2 linked regions of the Enhydrobacter sp. genome follow. The protein of the gene in region 1 interacts with the protein of each later gene in a pairwise test. Links are inferred from orthologs where the notes say so. Each region holds a gene or a part of one and is shown in the gene's direction. Other genes may lie near its edges.

Region 1 (5,837 bases):
GCGGCGTGAAGTAGTTGATGCGGTTCTCGTCCTGGAACTGGCCGTCGATGGCCATGTCCGAGATATGGAACGCCGCCTTGTTGTTGCCGTTGGCTGTCGGATTGGTCCAGCTGAAGGACGTGTTGTGCTGGAAGAAGCCGAAGCCGAGCAGGGCCGACGGCGCACCGTAGAGCATACGGTAGGGGCCGTCGTCGCGGCCGCCGAACTCGACGCGGCCCCAATCGCCGAAGGCGAACAGGTAGGCTTCGTCGATATGGCGGCCGGCCGGGGCATCCCAACCTTCGAGCTCGACATGGACGCCAATCGACGTGCCGTTGTCCAGCTTGGTCTGGCCGTTGAAGTGAATTTCACCTTCCTGGATGAACTGGATGCCCTTGTACGACGCCCAAGTCCCGTTCGTGGCGTAGGTGCTCTCCATCGAGCCGGCGAGCGCGTAAAACTGGTAGTAGCCGCCGACGCCCATCTTGATCGGATCGGCTGCCATGGCAGGGGCCGCCACCAGGCCGCCAACGGCCAAGGCAGTCGAGCCTAGCAGTAGCTTTTTCATCATTCTCCCTCTCTCATTGATCAGAGACTGGTACATTCCCAAAGGCCTTTGTCTGACCGACGGACTGCGTGTTCGCGGCCACGCGCTCTCCCGCCAATGCGACCGACCGATAAAAACACACGGTCAAAAGCAGGGTCAAGGAATGGACGCAATCAGACCCGAATCTCTCCGGACGTGTGGCGTCTTTGTCACATTTTGGGCCATTCTCGGCCTGTCGGCGACCCGACTTGTCAGCACGCTTAGGTCTCGCGAAAAGATCGAGTTAATCCCAAAAAAAGACCTTGTTGATGGCGCGCCATTCTGCCCCTTGCGGCGGCCAGTATGCACGCCTATGGTCCCGCGCTGCTTCTGGGGCAGGAAGCGGGCATCAACGGGTAGGTCATGGCAGATTTTGCCGCGGGAAGCGGAGGCAGCCGGATTTTGCGTCATTCCTCCTTGTTCGGGCTTTTGGTGGCCGGCCTGGCGCTGTCGTTGGCAGGCTGCGGCGTGGGCAATCCCAGCGCCATCAAGGAACGCGATATTGGCGCCAGCGGACCTGTCTTCCGGGCGGAAGCGACCCAGGGTCTCGCCGGCCAGAACCGCGAAGAGGGCAGCCTGTTCGGTCCCGGCGGGCTGTTCGGCTCCAAGTCGGACAAGAAGGACGATCAGGGCACCGGCGTCGCGGTCAACGCCTTCCTTTGGCGCGCCAGCCTCGACACCATCAATTTCATCCCGCTGGTCCAAGCCGATCCGTTCGGTGGCGTGATCATCACCGACTGGTACACGCCGGCCGAATCGCCCAACGAGCGCATGAAGGTGCAGGTCACCATCCTCGACCGCGCACTTAGGGCCGATGGCGTGCGAGTCTCGGTGTTCAAGCAGCAGCTCAACCCCAAGGGTGGCGGCTGGGTCGACGCCCCGGTCGATCCGCACACCAACACCGACATCGAGAACGCGATCCTCACGCGCGCGCGGCAGTTGCGCATCGCCCAGGGCGGAAGCTGATCGCGAAACGCGGCGCCACCCGCGCGCGTTGTTCGACAAAGCTTGACGTGAGGGGCTGCAGGGGGCATCCGCTGCGGCCTCTGTCGTTCTGGGAGTGAGCCCGTGTCGTCCGCAATGTCCTCGCCTCAAGGGTCGTCGCAGCCGCCGCGCTACAATTTTCGCGAGACCGAGGCCAAGTGGCAGAAGGTCTGGGAGGAACGCCGGACCTTTCGTGCCGTCATGGACCCCAAGCGACCGAAATACTATGTGCTCGAGATGTTCCCCTATCCGTCGGGGCGCATCCATATGGGCCACGTGCGCAATTATACCCAGGGCGACGTGATCGCCCGCTACAAGCGCGCCAAGGGCTTCAATGTCCTGCATCCAATGGGCTGGGATGCGTTCGGCCTGCCGGCCGAGAACGCGGCGATGGAGAAAAAGGTCCACCCCAAGAAATGGACCTACGAGAACATCGCCACGATGAAGGCGCAGCTCAAGTCGATGGGGCTGTCGCTGGACTGGAGCCGCGAGATTGCCACCTGCGATCCCGACTACTATCGCCATGAACAGAAGATGTTTCTCGACTTCTGGAAGGCGGGGCTGGCCTACCGCAGCGAGGCCTGGGTGAACTGGGATCCGGTAGACAACACCGTCCTCGCCAACGAGCAGGTGATCGAGGGCCGGGGCTGGCGCACCGGTGCCGTCGTCGAGCGGCGCAAGCTGACGCAGTGGAATCTGCGCATGACCGCCTTCACCGAAGAGCTGCTGGAGCGCCTGGACACGCTCGACCGCTGGCCTGAAAAGGTGCGGCTGATGCAGGCCAACTGGATCGGCAGAAGCCGCGGCGCACGCGTGTTCTGGCCGCTCGTCGACTCGTCCGGCCAAGACCGCGGCAGACTCGAGATCTTCACCACACGGCCCGACACGCTTTTCGGCGCCTCGTTCATGGCGCTGTCGGTCGACCATCCGCTGGTCGCCGAGCTCGCCCGGAACGACCCCGGCCTGCAGCGCTTCATCGCCGAGTGCCGCAAGACGGGCACTGCGGCGGCCGAGCTCGAGACCGCCGAGAAGCAGGGCTACAAGCTGCCATTGCTCACCAAGCATCCCCTGCTGTCAGGCAAGACGCTGCCGGTCTATGCCGCCAATTTCGTCCTGATGGAATACGGTACCGGCGCGATCTTCGGCTGTCCGGGCCATGACGAGCGCGATCACGAGTTCGCAGCCAAGTACGAGCTGCCGATCCTGCCGGTGGTCATGCCGAAGGATGCCGATCCCAAGACCTTCAGCGTCGCGGACGCAGCCTTCACCGAGGATGGCATTCTCATCAACTCCGACTTCCTGAACGGACTCACGGTCGAGGAGGCCAAGGCGAAGGTGATCGCACGCCTGGAGGAGAGGGGGTTGGGCAAGGGGACCATCCAGTACCGGCAGCGCGACTGGCTGGTCTCGCGCCAGCGCTACTGGGGCACGCCGATCCCCGCCATCCATTGCGAAAGCTGCGGCGTGGTGCCGGTGCCTGAAAAAGATCTGCCGGTGCGCTTGCCGGAGGATGTGACCTTCGACCGCCCCGGCAACCCGCTCGATCATCACCCGACGTGGAAGCACGTTTCCTGTCCGGTTTGCGGCGGCAAGGCGGAGCGCGAGACCGACACGTTCGACACCTTCGTCAATTCGAGCTGGTATTTCGACCGTTTCACCTCGCCGCATCTCGCCACGGCGCCATTCGATCGCGCGGAGAACCGCTACTGGATGCCGGTCGATCAATATATTGGCGGCATCGAGCACGCGATCCTGCATCTGCTCTATTCGCGTTTCTGGACCCGTGCCATGCGCGAAGTGCAGATGACCGACCGCGACGAGCCGTTCGACGGCCTTTTCACGCAAGGCATGGTCTGCCACGAGACCTACCGCGCGAGCGACGGCACATGGCTGCTGCCGGAGGAGGTGGAGCGCAGCGGCGGAAAGGTGGTGCGCATCTCCGACAAGACTCCGGTCGAGGTCGGCCGCTCGGAGAAGATGTCCAAGTCGAAGAAGAATGTCGTCGATCCCGACCAGATTATTCGCGACTACGGCGCCGACACCGCGCGCTGGTTCATGCTGTCCGACAGCCCGCCCGAGCGGGATCTCGAATGGACGGAGGCGGGCGTCGCCGGCGCCTGGCGCTTCCAGCAGCGCCTGCACCGCATCGCCACCGAAGCCCTGGCCGCTCTGCCCGCCGTCGGCACGCCCAGGCCGGCCTCCTTCTCCGACGCTGCGCTCGGCCTCAGGCGCGCAGCGCACCGGACAGCGGCGGGCCTGTCTGCCGACATCGAGGCTTTTCATTTCAACAAGGCTGTCGCGAGGCTCTATGAGCTCGCCAGCACGATCGCCGACAGGACGCCCGAAGACGCCTCGCACAAATGGGCGCTGCGCGAGGCATTGGAGATCTTCGTTCGTCTGATTGCTCCCATGACGCCCCATCTCGGCGAGGAACTGTGGCAGGCGCTGGGCCACAAGACCCTGCTGGCCGAGGAGCCGTGGCCGGCTGTCGAGGAGGCGCTGCTGGTCGATGACACGGTCACGATCGCCCTGCAGGTCAACGGCAAGTTGCGCGGCACGATCAAGATGCCGAAGGATGCCTCACAGGAAGCGAATACGGCTGCGGCTCTTGCCAACGCCAATGTCCAGAAGGCGATGGCCGGCAAGCCGCAGAAGCGCGTTGTCGTCGTGCCGAATCGTCTGGTCAACGTCGTGGTATAGGGGCGGCGTGAAGATCGAGCCGCGCCAAGTCGACGCGTTCCTCAAGAAGCCGCATCCAACGGTCCGCGGCATCCTCGTCTACGGCAACGACGAGGGCTTGGTAGCCGAGCGGGCGATGGCGCTCGCCACGACGGTATGTCCCGATCTCAAAGACCCGTTCCGGGTGGTCGACATCGCGGGCGAGGTCCTGAAGGGTGACCCGGCACGCCTGGCCGACGAGTTCTCGGCCCTGTCTCTGATGGGCGGCCGGCGGGTCGTCCGTGTGCGGCCGGCCGGCGAGGAGTCGGTGACTGCACTCGAGAACCTGGCGGCTGCCGGCACGGGCGACGCGCTGGTGGTGCTCGAAGCCGGCAACCTCACGCCGCGCTCGCAGCTTCGCACACTGGCCGAGACCGATCCCAGGCTCGCCGCCTTGCCGTGCTATCCCGATACGACCGGCGTCCTCGAGGGGTTGGTGGAAAGCGCGGCGCGTGGCGCGGGCCTTGGCGTCGAGGCCGATGCGCTCGACTGGATCGTCCAGCGCCTGGGCGGCGATCGAGGTCAGACGCGCAACGAGATCGAGAAGCTGCTGCTCTACAAGGAGGGCGATCCGGGCAAGACCATCACGCTCGATGACGCCGTCGCCGTCCTGGGCGATACGGCCGCCGTCGGCATCGACAATGTGATTGCCGCCACCTTCGGCGGCGATGAAGCAGCGCTCGACCGCGCACTCGATCGCGTCTTCGCCGAGGGCGGCAACGCCGTGCAGCTCGTGCGCGCCGTCCAGCGCCATGCCGACCAGCTCCACCTGGTCGCGAGCCACGCCAAGAGCGGCAATTTCGAAAGCGCGATGTTCAGGGCACGCGGCTTGCCGCGCGGCGGCCCCGTGCGGCAGCGCTTCGAGCTGCATTTGAAGACGTGGCCCTTGTCTCGCCTGAGCGCCGCCCTGTCGAGGATTCTCGAGGCGGAGATCGACTGCAAGAGCACCGGTCTGCCGGACGAGGCGATTGCCCGCCGCCTTTGCCTGGGCCTTGCCCAGTTCCCAAAGAGCGCCCGCACATCGCAAGCGCGCCGATAGAGCCTACTTCTTGCCGGCGCCTGCCGTCAGGGGCACGGCGGCCTGCTCGGTCAGGACCAGGAAGGTGAAGCTTTCCTCGATGTAGAGCCGCACGCGCTCGGTGGTGTGCTCGAGATAGCCGATGGAGAAATCCTGGCCGACCGAGAGCTCGAAATCGCCGCCCCGCATGGAAAGCACGAGTCCGCCCTCCAGCCCCAACGCCGGAACGATCTCGCCGTCGATGAGGCGCTTCACGTGGGTCAGCATCGGATAGCCGCCCTCGGTGCGGGCCGCGAGATCCTTGTAGAGCTGCTCGTTCAGCACGACCGCCAGTGGCCCTTCGACGCCCTGGTCGCGCAGCTTCATCATCGCCGCGGCGATCGCGCCCGGATAGTCGTGATGGCTGGTGCCGAGCGGCACGGCGCTGCCGGCTGCCGCCTGGCAGATCCCGGCGATGTGCGCCGCTTCGTAGCCATGGAAAATCGCGCGGTCCTCGGCGATCGCGATCTCCCGCGCTGCGGCGGTGACGGCATCGAGATCGGGATCGCGCGC
Region 2 (4,302 bases), 1.7 Mb from region 1 along the record:
CGGTCCCGATCGCGGGCTGGGCGCGCTGACCGGCGAGACGGGCGCGGGCAAGTCGATCCTGATCGATGCGCTGGGCCTGGCGCTCGGCGCGCGCGCCGATTCGGGTGCGGTCCGGCGCGGCGCGGCGCAGGCTTCCGTCGCCGCCGCTTTCGATCTGCCGAAGGGGCATGCGGCGCATGCCATCCTCGCCGAGCAGGGGCTCGATGCCGAGGACGTGCTTACGCTGCGCCGCACGGTGGGCGCCGACGGCCGTGGGCGCGCCTTCGTCAACGACCAGCCGGCGTCGGTGGCGCTGTTGCGGCGGCTGGGCGAGACGCTGGTCGAGATCCAGGGCCAGATGGAGCAGCACGGCCTGCTCGATATCGCCACCCACCGCGCCGCGCTCGACGCCTTCGCGGGCCTGGAGAAGCAGGCGGAGGCGGTGCGCCGCGCCTGGCGCGACTGGCGCGCCGCCGAGCAGGCGCGCGCCGAGGCCGAGGCGGCGGCGACCGCGGCGCGCCGCGACGAGGATTTCCTGCGCCACGCGGTGAAGGAGCTGGAGACGCTGGCGCCCAGGGCCGACGACGAGGAGACGCTGGCGGCCGAGCGCCAGATGCTGCGCGCCGGCAGCGCGATCGGCGAGGCGGTGGCGCAGGCGCTGGCCGAGCTGACGCACGGTCGTGGCGCGGCGGCTGCGCTGCGCGCCGCGCATCGGCTGATCGAGCGCAATGCCGACAAGGCGGCCGGCCGGCTCGATGCGGCGCTCGCCGCGCTCGACCGGGCGCTGAGCGAGGCGACCGAGGCCGAGGCGCAGCTCGAGGCGGCGCGCGACGCGCTGGAGTTCGACCCGAGCAGACTGGACAAGATCGAGGAGCGCCTGTTCGCTCTGCGCGCGGCGGCGCGCAAGCACGGCGTCACCGTGGCCGAGCTGGCGCCGCTGGCCGAGAAGATGACGGCGCAGCTCGCCGCGCTCGACGACGGCGAGGCCGGCCTCAAGAAACTCGCCGCCGCGGCCAGGGCGGCGCGCGCGGCCTATGTCGCGGCAGCGGAGGCGCAGGCGGCGGCGCGGCGCAAGGGCGCGGCGCGGCTCGACAAGGCGGTCGCGGCCGAGCTCGCGCCGCTCAAGCTCGAGAAGGCGAAGTTCGTGACCGAGATCGCGGCGCTGCCAGAGGCGGACTGGTCGGAGGCGGGCATCGACCGCGTGCAGTTCACCGTCGCCACCAATCCCGGCTCACCGCCGGCGCCGATCGCGAAGATCGCATCCGGCGGCGAGCTGTCGCGTTTCCTGCTGGCGCTGAAGGTCTGCCTCGCCCGGGTGGGCGACGCCGCCACGATCGTGTTCGACGAGGTCGATTCGGGCATCGGCGGCGCCACGGCGGCGGCGGTGGGCGAGCGGCTGAAACGGCTGGCGAAGGAGGTGCAGGTGCTGGTCGTCACCCATTCGCCGCAGGTCGCGGCGGTGGCCGATCGCCACTGGCTGATCCGCAAGACGACGACCCGGAGCGCCGCCAGCACCGACGTGCTGGCGCTCGACGCCGGGGGCCGCCGCGAGGAGATCGCCCGCATGCTCTCCGGCGCCGAGGTGACCGCCGAAGCGCGCGCAGCGGCCGACCGGCTGCTGGCTCACGTTCCTCGCCCCCGCTAGGGGGAGAGGCTAGGTGAGGGGGCGGTCGAGGCTCGTGCGTCACCCCCTCACCCAACCTCTCCCCCTGCGGGGGAGAGGAGAAAAGAGGAGTTAAGGCGATGTCGCGTGCGGCGAAGTTCAAGGCCGGGCTGGCCGTCGAGGAGATGACCGAGCGGCAGGCGCGGGCCGAGCACAGGCGCCTGGCCGAGGCGATCGCGCATCACGACGAGCTCTATCACGTGAAGGATGCCCCGGAGATCTCGGACGCCGAGTACGACAAGCTGCGCCAGCGGCTGAAGGCGATCGAGGCGCGCTTCCCGCAGCTCGTCGACAGGGAAAGCCCGACGCAGCGCGTGGCGCCGACGCCGACCACCGCCTTCGCCAAGGTCCGCCATGCGCGGCCGATGCTGTCGCTCGACAATGCCTTCACCGACGAGGAGCTGCAGGGCTTCTTCGACCGCGTGCGCCGCGGGCTGGAGCGCGAGACGGATCTCAAGCCCGACGACGAGATCGTCTTCAACTGCGAGCCCAAGATCGACGGCCTGTCGATCAGCCTGCGCTATCTCGACGGCGCGTTCGCGATCGGCGCGACGCGCGGCGACGGCACGACCGGCGAGGACGTGACGCCCAACCTCCGGACGGTGAAGGACATCCCGCACGAGCTGAAGGGCAAGGCGCCCAGGGTGCTCGACGTGCGCGGCGAGGTCTACATGGAGCGCCGCGCTTTCCAGGAGATGAACCGGCGCCAGGAGGCGGCGGGCGAGAAGACCTTCGCCAATCCGCGCAACGCCGCCGCCGGCTCGCTGCGCCAGCTCGATCCCGCGATCACGGCGACGCGGCCGCTGCGCTTCTTCGCCTATGCCTGGGGCGAGGCCGAGCCGCGCTCGTGGAAGACGCACAGCGAGTACCTGAAGCTGCTGAGGAGCTGGGGCTTTCGCGTCAATCCGCTGTCGCAGCTCTGCCGCACGCCGGAGGAGGTGCGCGCCTTCTACCGCCAGATGGGCGTCGAGCGGCCGTCGCTGCCCTACGACATTGACGGCGTCGTCTACAAGGTCGACCGTATCGACTGGCAGGAACGGCTGGGCTTCGTGAGCCGCGCGCCGCGCTGGGCGATCGCCCACAAGTTCCCGGCCGAGCAGGCGCGAACGCGGCTGAACGGCATCCTGATCCAGGTCGGCCGCACCGGCGCGCTGACGCCGGTGGCGGAGCTCGAGCCGGTCAATGTCGGCGGCGTCATGGTGGCGCGCGCCACGCTGCACAATGCCGACGAGATCGAGCGGCTGGACGTGCGCGTGGGCGACATGGTGGTGGTGCAGCGCGCCGGCGACGTCATTCCGCAGGTGCTGGGCTACGTGCCCGAGGAGCGGCCGAAGAGGACCGAGAAGTTCCGTTTCCCCACGCGCTGCCCCTGTCCGCTCAGGACCGAGGTGAGGAGCGAGGAGGGCGGCGTGGTGCGCCGCTGCAGCGGCGGGCTCGAATGCCCGTTCCAGCAGGTCGAGCGGCTGCGCTACTTCGTGTCGCGCAACTGCTTCGACATCGAGGGACTGGGCGGCACGCACATCGAGAACTTCTTCAACGACGGGCTCCTGAAGATTCCAGGCGACATCTTCCGCCTGCCGCAGCGCGCCGACGAGATCAGGAAGCGCGAGGGCTGGGGCGAGACCTCGGTGCGCAACCTGATCGCCGCCATCGAGGCGCGCCGCACCATCTCGCTCGACCGCTTCATCAATGCGATCGGCATCCCGCTGATCGGCGAGGCGACGGCCAAGATCCTGGCACAGGAATACGGCGACGTGGACGCCTGGCTGGAGGAGATGCTGGCGGCGGCGAAAGAGCGGCGGAAGCGGCCGGACGAGGTGAAGAAGGAGAAGGCCGCGGCCGAGGTCGGGCCGAGCTACGGCAGGCTCTGCAACGTCGAGCAGATCGGCGTCACCACCGCCGACGCCATGTGCGGCTTCTTCACCGAGCTGCACACGGTCGAGATCATCCGCGACCTCAGGAAGCAGCTCACCGTCGAGGGCGTGACGCGCCGTGTGATCGCGGCCGACGCGCCGCTCAAGGACAAGACCGTGGTCTTCACCGGCGAACTCTCGGCCATGACGCGCGAGGCCGCCAAGGCGCGCGCCGAGGAGCTGGGCGCCAAAGTGACCGACTCGGTCTCGAAGAAGACCAGCCTCGTCGTCGTCGGCGAGAACGCCGGCTCCAAGGCCCGCAAGGCCGCCGAGCTCGGCATCCGGACGATGACCGAGGAGGAGTGGCTGAAGCTCGCGGCCTCGTAGGAGCGCGCCACTGGCAAGAATCAAGATCAGGCATCCAACCAGTGTCGTGTCATCCCGAGCGTGAGCGAGGGATCTTGCGTGGCGCCGACAAAGGATCCCTCGCTGCGCTCGGGATGACACAGCCTTGCCCGCCGGCGGCCAACTCCAGCGGCGCTCATGCTCTTTCGGACCGCGGGCTTCCAGCCCGCTCACGATGCGAGCCGGAGGCTCGCGGTACCAAGATCCCTCGGGATGATGCACAGGAAAGCCGTGTCATCCCGAGCGTGAGCGAGGGATCTTTTTCGATTGCCGACGCCGGCCTCCGCTCATGCTGCGGAACGATGACGGCGCGGCCAGAATTTATCTGTGTTCCAGCAATCGCGACGCGGTTCCGTTTCGTCGGATGAATGGAAGCCGCGTCGGCGCCGGCTATGATGACGC

The links. Proteins that work in one complex are often made in the same cells at the same time.
Region 2: the proteins of leuS (region 1) and ligA interact in binary tests that used the Escherichia coli proteins (3 or more experiments, as listed by UniProt). The link is inferred for Enhydrobacter sp. from one-to-one orthologs.

What each region holds. Positions count from the first base shown.
Region 1 is NZ_CP126889.1:1,969,541-1,975,377, forward strand. Bases 1,302-4,449 are described here. They hold leuS (leucine--tRNA ligase), read left to right. Parts: upstream 1,302-1,645; coding sequence 1,646-4,249; downstream 4,250-4,449. Other genes in these bases: OJF58_RS09945 (DUF3576 domain-containing protein), read left to right, coding at 1,302-1,531; holA (DNA polymerase III subunit delta), read left to right, coding at 4,257-4,449. In the rest of the region: OJF58_RS09940 (porin), read right to left, coding at 1-583; more of OJF58_RS09945, read left to right, coding at 968-1,301; more of holA, read left to right, coding at 4,450-5,306; OJF58_RS09960 (family 1 encapsulin nanocompartment shell protein), read right to left, coding at 5,310-5,837.
Region 2 is NZ_CP126889.1:305,778-310,079, reverse strand. Bases 1,345-4,302 are described here. They hold ligA (NAD-dependent DNA ligase LigA), read left to right. Parts: upstream 1,345-1,722; coding sequence 1,723-3,882; downstream 3,883-4,302. Other genes in these bases: recN (DNA repair protein RecN), read left to right, coding at 1,345-1,624. Also shown: more of recN, read left to right, coding at 1-1,344. UniProt on the Escherichia coli protein: DNA ligase that catalyzes the formation of phosphodiester linkages between 5'-phosphoryl and 3'-hydroxyl groups in double-stranded DNA using NAD as a coenzyme and as the energy source for the reaction.